DNA from 2 places in the Arthrobacter sp. TmtSoilC79 genome. Region 1 is predicted to be linked to the other one. Evidence: predicted binding sites of a transcription regulator. Region 1 holds the regulator's gene; the other holds the start of a gene.
What was found. Region 1 encodes LexA, which represses DNA repair genes until DNA is damaged. Its sites were predicted from a motif close to TCGAACANNTGTTCGA; they were not measured.
Positions count from the first base shown of each region.

Region 2: a site for LexA is predicted at 2,556-2,571, ahead of AC6JA3_RS14650 (Y-family DNA polymerase). Genes of this name have one in related genera too.

Region 1 is NZ_AP046051.1:2,964,404-2,969,613, reverse strand. Features, by position in the region: gene hflX (GTPase HflX) at 1-227, shown strand, start outside; gene AC6JA3_RS13635 (ATP-dependent DNA helicase) at 220-2,280, shown strand; gene lexA (transcriptional repressor LexA) at 2,277-3,020, opposite strand; gene AC6JA3_RS13625 (LysM peptidoglycan-binding domain-containing protein) at 3,393-3,752, shown strand; gene AC6JA3_RS13620 (histidinol-phosphate transaminase) at 3,830-4,948, shown strand; gene hisB (imidazoleglycerol-phosphate dehydratase HisB) at 4,995-5,210, shown strand, end outside.
Region 2 is NZ_AP046051.1:3,210,829-3,216,038, forward strand. Features, by position in the region: gene AC6JA3_RS14645 (uroporphyrinogen-III synthase) at 1-1,109, shown strand, start outside; gene AC6JA3_RS14650 (Y-family DNA polymerase) at 1,195-2,493, opposite strand; gene AC6JA3_RS14655 (hypothetical protein) at 2,913-3,077, opposite strand; gene AC6JA3_RS14660 (chymotrypsin family serine protease) at 3,414-4,700, opposite strand; gene AC6JA3_RS14665 (hypothetical protein) at 4,836-5,042, opposite strand; gene AC6JA3_RS14670 (hypothetical protein) at 5,200-5,210, shown strand, end outside.

The DNA of each region.
Region 1 (5,210 bases):
GCCAGGGCATCGCCGAGTTGTTGGAAGACATCAGCCAATCCATTCCCCGGCCTGGAGTTCGGCTGGAACTGCTCATTCCCTACGATCGCGGCGAAATGATCAGTAAACTGCACAGCTCCGACTCGGAGATCCTGACCTTGGAGCACGAGGAAAACGGGACCCGCGTAGTTGTCATGGTCCGCGAAGGCCTGGCAGCCGAACTGGAGCCGTTCGTCACTAATGGTTGAGAACGTGGCGGCGGACGCCGCTGAGTCATTGGGGGAGAAAACCACCCTCGAGTTGTTGGACCGGGCTGTTGCCGGCATGGGTGGTCAGAGCCGTGCCGGCCAGCACGAGATGGCCAAACACGTTGCCAGGGCCATTGAAACCGGGGAGCACCTGCTGGTTCAGGCGGGAACGGGCACAGGTAAGTCGTTGGCGTACCTGATCCCGTTGATCGCGCATTCAATGGACAGCGCCAAACCGACTCTGGTGTCCACCGCCACCTTGGCACTCCAAACCCAGATTGTGGGCCGTGACCTGCCGCGGCTGCTGGAGAACATTACCCCCGCCCTTGAACGGCCAGTCAAGGTGGCTTTGGTCAAGGGCAGGGCCAACTATGTCTGCCGGCAAAAACTTGAAGGCGGGTTCCCCAGTGAGGAGCCTTCCGAAGGGCAGCTCTTCTCTTTGGGCGAGGACACCAGCGTCCCGCACTTTGCTGCATCCATGGGTGGGCCGCAATCCCAGTTGGGCAAGGAAGTGGTCCGGCTCCGGGAATGGGCGGAGAAGACCACTACAGGCGATCGTGACGAGCTTATGCCCGGCGTCACGGACCGTGCCTGGAGACAGGTCTCTGTCACCTCCATGGAGTGCCTCGGCGCGCAGAAGTGTCCGCTGGCCGAAGAGTGCTTCAGCGAGCTGGCGCGCTCACGGGCCGGTGAGGCCGACGTTGTGGTTACCAACCACGCCATGCTGGCCGTCAGCGCTTTTGAGGGGCTCGCTGTGCTGCCTGAATATGACGTCGTGGTGGTTGACGAGGCGCACGAACTGCAGGACCGCGTCACCGGCGCGGTCTCCGGCCAGCTGTCCGTGGCGATGGTCCACGCAGCGGCGTCAAGTGCCCGCAAGCACACCGCCATTACGGTGGATGCGCTCAATGCCGCGGCCGATCGCCTGGACATGGCCATAGCGGGCGTTCCCAATGGACTTCTGCCCAGCGGACTCAACGACGAACAGCTCGATTGCCTGGATCAGTTGCGCGAAGCCACGCGCGCGGCGTTGTCGGATTCGAAGACCGACTCTTCAAACGCGGTCGACGGCGGTCGGCAACTGGCCCGCTCACGGCTCATGCTCATCCTGGAGCTGTGTGAGCGCATGCTGGCCGCCAAGGAGAACCGGGAAGTCGTATGGTTCTCGCGGAACAGCACCTTTGACCCCAGCCAGGGGTATTCCCAACCCGACGAGACTGCCCCTGCTCTTATCAACATCGCTCCGTTGAGCGTTGCTGGCAGGTTGAGGGAAGGCCTGTTTGCGGGCCACACGGTGGTGCTCACCTCCGCGACGCTGGCCATCGGTTCGGCTTTTGAGCCGGCAGCCGGAGGCCTGGGGCTGATCGGCGATGGTGCACCGAGCTGGACGGGGATCGACGTCGGATCACCCTTCGACTACCCCAAACAAGGGGTGTTGTACGTGGCCAAGCACCTGCCCAAGCCAGGCCGTGGAACCTCACCTGATGCCCTGGATGAGTTGGAAGACCTCATCCGTGCCTCCGGCGGGGGAGCATTGTGCCTTTTTTCCTCGCGACGGGCCGCCGAGGAAGCTGCCGATGCCATGCGGCTCCGACTTGATGTCAATATCCTCTGCCAGGGCGAATCCACCATGGCAGCCTTGGTCAAGCAGTTTGCCGATGAACCCGATACCTGCCTCTTCGGCACGATGTCCTTGTGGCAGGGCGTGGATGTCCCGGGTGGTTCATGCCGCCTGGTGGTCATTGACCGTATTCCCTTCCCGCGGCCCGATGACCCCCTGATGACTGCCCGCTCACGCGCTGTGGCGCAGTCCGGCGGGAACGGTTTCATGGCCGTGTCAGCTACTCATGCCGCTATCCGCCTGGCTCAAGGAGCAGGCCGGCTTATCCGGTCCACCGGCGACAAAGGGGTTGTGGCTGTCCTGGACTCCAGGCTCTCGACGGAGCGCTACGGAGGCTTCCTCCGGGCTGCACTGCCGCCCTTCTGGGCTACGACGGACCGCGCAGTGGTTCGGGGCGTGCTGGAACGTTTGGGGTCCTCCAAGGCCTCCTAGAGGGAGCGCAGGACCGATACGACCTTGCCCATGATGGTGGCTTGGTCGCCCAAAATGGGTTCGTACTGGGTGTTTTGGGGAAGAAGCCACGTATGGCCATCGCGCTGGCGGAAGGTTTTGACGGTTGCTTCGTCGTCCAGCAGGGCGGCGACGATGTCTCCATTAATCGCGTCGTTCTGCCGGCGGACCACAACCCAGTCGCCGTCGCAGATAGCAGCGTCGATCATCGAATCGCCGGCCACCTTCAGCATGAACAGCTCGCCATGCCCGACGAGCTGCCGGGGCAGGGGAAGCACGTCCTCCACAGTCTGGTCAGCCAGAATGGGGCCGCCGGCAGCAATGCGGCCAACCAAGGGCACCATGGCAGTATCGCTGGCGCTGGCAAGCTCCGTCACGGCAAAGCCGCCCGTGCTGCGCAGAGTTGCCGGCGCTTCCACTCCCGGGATGGGTCCGCCATCGAGGGTAAGGGGCATCAGGACTTCCATGGCCCTGGGACGTTTGGGATCGCGGCGGAGATAACCAAGTTTTTCCAGCTGGGAGAGCTGGTGAGTCACGCTCGACAGGCTCGCGAGCCCTACAGTGTCACCGATCTCGCGCATGCTGGGCGGATACCCGTTGTCGTTGACTGATCGCTGGATGGTTTCCAGGATCTTCTTCTGCCGGACGGTCAGGCTTTTGGGACTCTTTTGAGGCTGCTGGCTCCGCAGGGGTGCCCCGCCGCCGGTGGCTTTCGCTGCCATGTTCGCCAATGCCTTTCATTCCGCCCGGAGTGTGCCCGGGGACGAAGGGGTCTGCCAAAAATGTCAGACCCTCCTGTTCCACTGAAACAGTGCTGTTTCTTCACTCAAACGTAGGGCAGCCACAGGCCTTTATCAAACATTTGTTCTAGCGAGTCTCGACACCGTTCGTTGATAAGTGCTAAAAATGTCATAGCAAGGTTCGAATATGTGTTCTATAAACCTGCTGTTGGGGCCCGATGTTCGAACGGAGTGTTCGAACAGAGTGTTCGAACAAAGTGTTCGGACAAGCCGTGACACGCAGGGGAACACCAAAGAATTGGCAGCCATGTACCGGGATCCGGCGCACGGCAATAGCTCAGAAGGGCTCAGCTCATGTCCGCAATCACTACGTTCGCTGATTTCCGTACCACCCAGGCGCCGACGCGCCTGCGTCTGACCCGACGGGGACGGATCGTCTTCTTCGGCATCCCTGCGATGCTGCTGGTGGCTGCGCTGCTGAGCCTTGCTGGTTTCATCACCTCTCCTGCAAAGGCATCTGATTCGCAGGCGCAGCTTCGGCCACCTGTTGCGGTAACGGTAACGGTCCAGCCGGGTCAGTCACTGTGGGGCATCGCCGGGGCTGCCGCTCCTGAGCGGGATCCGCGCGATGTCATCGCCGAGATCATCCAGTTGAACGACCTCCGCGGTGGCCGCATCCAGCCTGGCCAGCAGCTGTTTGTACCCGCCAGCTAGCCAATTCCGTCCCGGCGCCCGCCGGGGTTTGGCGTCACAGTTAGTGGCCAGTCCACCCAGCCCCTTAAACTGGGGTGGTGAGTGACCAGCTTGAGCGACTTGACCGACTACCCCTCCGGACCAACCTGCGTGGACTGAGCCCCTATGGCGCGCCGCAGCTTGATGTTCCCATTTTGCTCAACGTCAACGAAAACACCCATGGAGTCCCTGCGGATGTTCAGGCGGCCATCACGGAAGCTGTAGCTGCTGCCGCCACCGGGCTCAACCGCTACCCGGACAGGGAGTTCACTGAACTCCGGGAATCGTTGGCCGAATACCTTGGCCACGGTCTCACTCCCGGCAACATCTGGGCAGCCAACGGTTCCAATGAGGTGTTGCAGCAGATCCTCCAGGCATTTGGCGGACCTGGCCGGAAGGCGCTGGGATTCCCGCCCACGTACTCCATGTACCCGTTGCTGGCCAGCGGCACGGATACAGAGTACGTCCAGGGGGTCCGGGCCGAGGACTATGGGCTCGATGCAGCCTCGGCTGCCGCCCAGGTCCGTGAAACAGGAGCCAACATTGTGTTCCTCTGCTCTCCCAACAATCCAACCGGCACAGGGCTGGGCCTTGATGTCGTTGAGGCTGTTTACGAGGCCGGCGAAGCCAGCCGGGCCATAGTAATTGTTGACGAGGCTTACCACGAGTTCGCCCACGACAATACGCCGAGCGCACTGACCCTGCTGCCTGGGCGCGAGCGTTTGATCGTTTCCCGCACCATGAGCAAGGCGTTTGCCCTTGCGGGTGCCCGGCTGGGTTACATGGCCGCGGCGCCGGAGGTCACGGATGCCATCAGGTTGGTCCGCCTCCCGTACCACCTCTCGGCTGTCACGCAGGCGACCGCCCTCGCCGCGCTTAATCACCGCGAAGCCCTCATGGCCGACGTCGAGGACATTAAGATCCAACGCGACCGGATTGTGACCGAACTCCTGCGCATGGGCTTGAAGCCTGCAGCGTCGGACTCCAACTACGTTTTCTTCGGTGGGCTCGAGAACCCGCATGCGATCTGGCAGGGCCTGCTTGATGCGGGGGTCCTGATCCGCGACGTCGGCATTCCCGGCCACTTGCGGGTTACGGCCGGAACAGAGCCGGAAACCACGGCGTTCCTCCAGGCGCTGGAAGCGCTGTTGGACGGCCAGGGGTCACAGCCCGCCTAAACTTGTATGTTGAACCCATTCACTCTTCGTGTATAAGGACATCCCAATGAGCGAAACCGGCGCCACGCCGTCCGCTGCCCGCACCGCGCGCATGGAGCGCACCACCAGCGAATCCTCAGTCCTGGTGGAGATCAACCTGGATGGGACCGGTGTCTCGGACATCAGCACCTCCGTGCCGTTTTATGACCACATGCTCACGGCACTGTGCAAGCACTCGCTGATTGACATGACCGTCAAAGCCACCGGCGATACCCACATCGAT
Region 2 (5,210 bases), 250 kb from region 1:
AAGTTTCCGAGGCCGCCGATGCGCCGCTGGATGGATTCCGGATCGGAGTCACCTCGCACCGCCGTTCCCGTGACCTCATTGAGGCCCTGGAGCGCCGCGGTGCGAGCGTGTTGCACGCCCCCGCGCTGAAGATCGCCCCGGTGCAGGAAGACATGGTCCTTATTGAGGACACCCGCACCATCATTGCCGCGAAGCCGGACATCTGCATCGCCACCACCGCGTACGGCATGCGCCGTTGGTGTGAGGCCGCTGATTCTTTCGGCATCGGAGAACAACTCCTGGAAACACTGTCCGCCTGCCGGATGTTCGTCCGTGGACCCAAGGCCCGCGGTGCCGTACGCGCGGCCGGTCTTGCCGACGTCGGAATCAGCAGTGACGAAACCACGGCCACGCTGGTTGACATGCTCCTGGCCGAAGGCGTGCGCGGCAAGACGGTGGCCGTGCAGCTGCATGGTTACACCGATGTGCGCCAGCTGGAACGGCTGCGCATGTCCGGTGCCATTGTCCTGACCGTCACCCCCTACCGCTGGGTGAAGCCCGACGGCGAGGACAAGCTCCCGCGCTTGATCGAGGCTGTGGTGGGCGGCAACCTCGATGTCCTGACCTTCACCAGCGCACCAGCCGTGGACGCGATGTGGAGCACAGCCCACGAAATGGGCCTTTACCGTCAGCTCATCGAAGCCCTGAAGGGCCCCGTGACGGTTGCCGCAGTGGGGCCTGTCACCGCACAACCACTGGTCGACGCCGGTCTGACGCCACTGATCCCTGACCGTTACCGCATGGGGGCGCTGATCCGGTTGGTTACCGAGCACTTGTCCCTGAACCATGTGCGCCGCTTGGAGACCAAGAGCGCCACCATTGAGCTGCGTGGGCGTTGCCTGCGGATCAACGGTGAGGTCATTGACTTGGCGCCCGCTCCCCTGCTGCTCCTGCGTGCCCTGCTCGGCGCGGGCGGGGCAGTGTTGTCCCGCGAGGCGCTCTCGGACCTGTTGGATCTGCGCGGCTCCGTGCATGCCCTGGACATGACGGTCAGCCGGCTGCGCTCCTCGCTGCCCGATGGCAAGCTCGTGGAAACGGTAGTCAAGCGCGGGTACCGGCTGCGGGCGTAGGTGTACTGCCCGGGCCGCCTGCCTGGGGTGCCTGCCTGAGTTGCCTGTCCGGGCTGCCTGCCGGCAGTAGTGGCGTCCGCCCACCTCAGGCCGCCTTCACCAAAGGAAGTTCATCCCAGTTGGTGGTGTACCGGGGACTGAGCATGTCCCGTTTCATGGACCAGTCGGGTCCTCCCTTGATTCCGGCGTGCCCCAAACCGATGGAGCCCCGGCCGTAGCGCTTGCTGACTTGCTCCAACAGGGGGCCGATCCCACGTTCCTCGTGCCGGTTCTCAAAGATCTCCAGTGGTTTCTGGTTCCCGCTGGGGCGGAGGTCAGTAACCATGATCCCGGCCTTGGCGTATCTGACCCCTTCCTGGATCCTGGGAACCAATGCATGGGCAGCCTTGGTCAGCAGCACGGGATCCGAGGTGGGCATGGGCAGCTTGACGTTAACCGTGGGAAAGGACTTGTCGTTGGGGTTGTAGAACGAGGTGGCGGCAAAGGCTGTGAGCAATTTTGCTTGGAGATCGTGTTTGGCGAGCCTGGCACTTGCCATCTGGCCGTAGACGCTGAGTACCTGCCGCAGCTGCGCCGCCGTCGTAATCGGCGTTGAAAAGGAGCGGGAGAAGATCAGCTGGTCCCTCCCGATCCTTTCCTCCTCCATCGGGATGCACGGGGTGCCCTGCAACTCCAGCACGGTGCGCATCATAAGAATGGAGAATTTGTCCCGCAGGGCCACAGGGTCGGCCCGGACCAGGTCAAGGATGGAGAAGATCCCCATGGCGTTCAACCGTTTGGTCAGCCTGGTGGCCACGCCCCAGATCTCAATCACCGACAGCCGTGCCATCAAGGCCTCCCGTTGGGCCTCAGGAACGGAGTCCCAGCGGCACACTCCATTGAAAGCCGGATTGTGCTTGGCCCATTTGTTGGCCAGCTTGGCGAGCGTCTTGGTACGGGCAATCCCCACGCAGACCGGCACGCCCACATGCCGTTGGCACGCAGTTTTGATGGTCCGTCCCAGTTCGAGCAGCTCTTCCGGTTGACCTTTTACCCCCAGAAACGCCTCATCAATGGAGTACACCTCCTGCCATGCCGAGTACCGGGCCAGGAGCTCCATCACACGGGAGCTGATGTCCCCGTAGAGCTCGTAGTTGCTTGAGAGGGCAATGAGACCCCACTCCTTGGCCCGTGGAGCAAGTTTGAACCAAGGCTCCCCCAGCCCGATCCCCAGCTTCTTCGCTTCCGGAGACCTGGTCACTGCGCAGCCGTCGTTGTTGGACAGCACAATCACTGGCTTGCCCTCCAGCGAAGGGTTGAAGGCACGTTCCGCCGAAGCGTAGAAACAGTTGATGTCCACGTGGGCGATCTCTTGCATCCGGTGCATGAGTGCTGGCTTGGACATCGGTCTCCTCCGTTCGGCCTTAGCACGCGTGCCGCCATTCTGGAGCAGGACACGCCGCGCACTCGAACATATATTCGAATACCTTTACTGTACCGCCAGGCCCCGACAAATAGCTGAGCTCTTCCTACCCGATGTCCACGGCAGCGGTAAGGCATCCGTACGACTGGCTCCGTTGAACCAATCCTCGCCAACCATTTCGGTCGTTGTATTCGATGTTCGTGAACGGCGCTCCCGCAGCATCGAGTCGATCGGTTTCCAGTACAAACACGTTGTCGAGTTCGACGCATGTATGCCTGACAAATCCACCGTCAAAAGGGCTGTAGTCGTGTCGCGGGTTCAGGCTGGCGGTGCCTGTATCGTTTGGACCCAATGATGTAAACCCTGTCAGGTGTCAGAATTCCCTTCACGCGCTTCCCATCCTAACTATCGGAGTGCGTCACGGAGATGTTGTTGGCCAGTGTCCCAAACGTGGCATCGAGGCTCAGAGCATAAGCCTGTTGGCCCAAACCTATCCCGGCCTGTTGACCCGCGGTTCGCGAGGAGATGGAGAGATTGTTGTACTTGGACTTCCGCTTCAACCTCATGGCAGGATGGTCCGCCGGAGTGGGTCTGGTCGAAGCAGGACCGCCATTCCACCCAGCGTCGTTGACAAAATTGTTTGGAATCGGCCCCCAACCATCAACATTGGAGTTCTTGGCTGTGTCCGCGATCATGTTGTTGCCAGACGAAGCGATCTGGCCATTAACGCTCTCTGACTCCTCAAGCCAAAAGCCTTCGCCGCCGCAATTCTGCGCTTCGACCGAGGAGAATTCGCAGGAACCGTAAATCGTGGTACTCGGAATTGGAGAGGTTGAAAAGGCCTCGACCGGAGAACCGGACGAGGCCTTTCGTAGCCAGCAGGTTGGGGCGTGTAGCAGTAACTACCAGGTAACCAAATCCATCCCCGCGCTGTTCGCAATCGTGCGCGTAGACGTAAACCACACGTATCGACTGCAGTAGTTGGCCCCGCCGTCCCGAACGCTGCCGCAATTGCCGTAGTTATATAGGGGGCCAGCGACGGCCTGGATCATTCCGACAGCGCCGACGCTGCCATTGCCGTAGGGGGCAAGTACGGGCCCACCGCTATCCCCTTGGATTGCGGCACGCTGACCGTCCACTGTTTGGTAGCCCTCGATTTGGGAGGCGTAACCGTACCCGTCATTCCAGGAAAAATTCGTGTAAAGGACGCTGATATTGCAATGCACGCCGGAGTTCCCGCCGCTTGTGCAGATCCAGTCGCCCAATGAAACGTCGTGGAATCCAGCAACAGGTTTGGAATATCCTGCCGTGTTGTTCCACGCGCCGTCAAACATCCAACGGCTTCCGCCTTCGGACAGCATGGCGGCTTGACCATCGGGAGTATCCCACCACTGCATTCCTGCTGAGGATCCGGTATTGTCGCGGGCAGTCCACCAGCCAGATCCCTCACAGTGGCGGGCCGTATTGGTCCACTGCCCTGTTCCCGTTCTGGCTTTCAGCGCAAACCCAGTTGTGCAAGCTGTTTGGTTGCTGTTGAGTATGTACGCACCTGAGTTGAAGGGGTGGGAGTCATTCATGCGAGTGGCGGGGCGTGACTGGACTCCATCAATGACTTGGATAGGCCACTTGGTAATGTCGCGTGCAAGGTTCTCCACTGCAGCCCGTTCCGATGATGTGAGCAGGCCGCCTTCATTCTTGACGGCGTATCCGCGGATGGATATTTCACCTGAATCATCGCCGATGCCTCCGATGGAAGCTATCTTGAATCCCAGCGGTTCAAAGGCCTTGTCATTATTTATGAGGGCTTGAGTCGCCGAATCAATTTCGGGGACCGAATATGGACGCTCGGAGAATGTCACCATGATGCCTCGCTTTCGTCCTTCGTTGGCGACGGTTTCGCGAAGCAGGGATGAACCCTTCCACAATGCCTTTACAGAAAGGCTTTTTGCATCATTAACCTGTTCAACGTAGCCAGCATCGTAGATTCCCGGGACCTGTGTGATCCAGTACTTGAAGTCGGAGAGCTTCTTCTGGTTGTCCAAGAAGTCGACACCTACACTCTTGGAGTATTCCTCGATAGCGCCCTCCCCCGGCGGCGTGACCGGGGCATCCGATGCCGCCACGGCGGGGCTGATAATGCCGAGCAGCAAGACAAAAGTACCTGCTGCAATGGGTAGTGGTTTCTTCAATGAATCCCCGTCCAGTGCGGGCCGATTCGGTCTCGGTCCGTGTTTGATGAATTATTCAATGTCTTAAGACTGTGGCGGTCCGCAAGGCTATGCCCGAGCCGCGTATTGCTCCCTAATACCTGAATCCGGGGCAGTTCAGATCGCGCCGAAAGTCAGGGAGTCTTGACCTCTCGTCCATGTCAGCGCCCCGTTGGTGTAGTTGAGTTGAACGCCGTCCTTGAGGAAGTTGAGGGCCCAGGTCTGCTGTTCACCTCTCGCAGCATCAACACAGCCGGATGCGCCGATCGCGAGCTTCCCGGACAATGTCATGTTCGAGCCATCAATGGTGACGGGGGTGTTCACTGGTCCACATGGAAGAACAGCCGTCAGGTATGTTTCCTGACCAACTCGGTCCAACTGTGCTGTCACTTGTCCCTCGCTGACCCATGCCATGGGCTGACCTTCAGCAGTACCGGCTGTACTTTTGAACTTCCCGCACGGCGCATCAGGCAGGAATTTCGTGCACTCGCT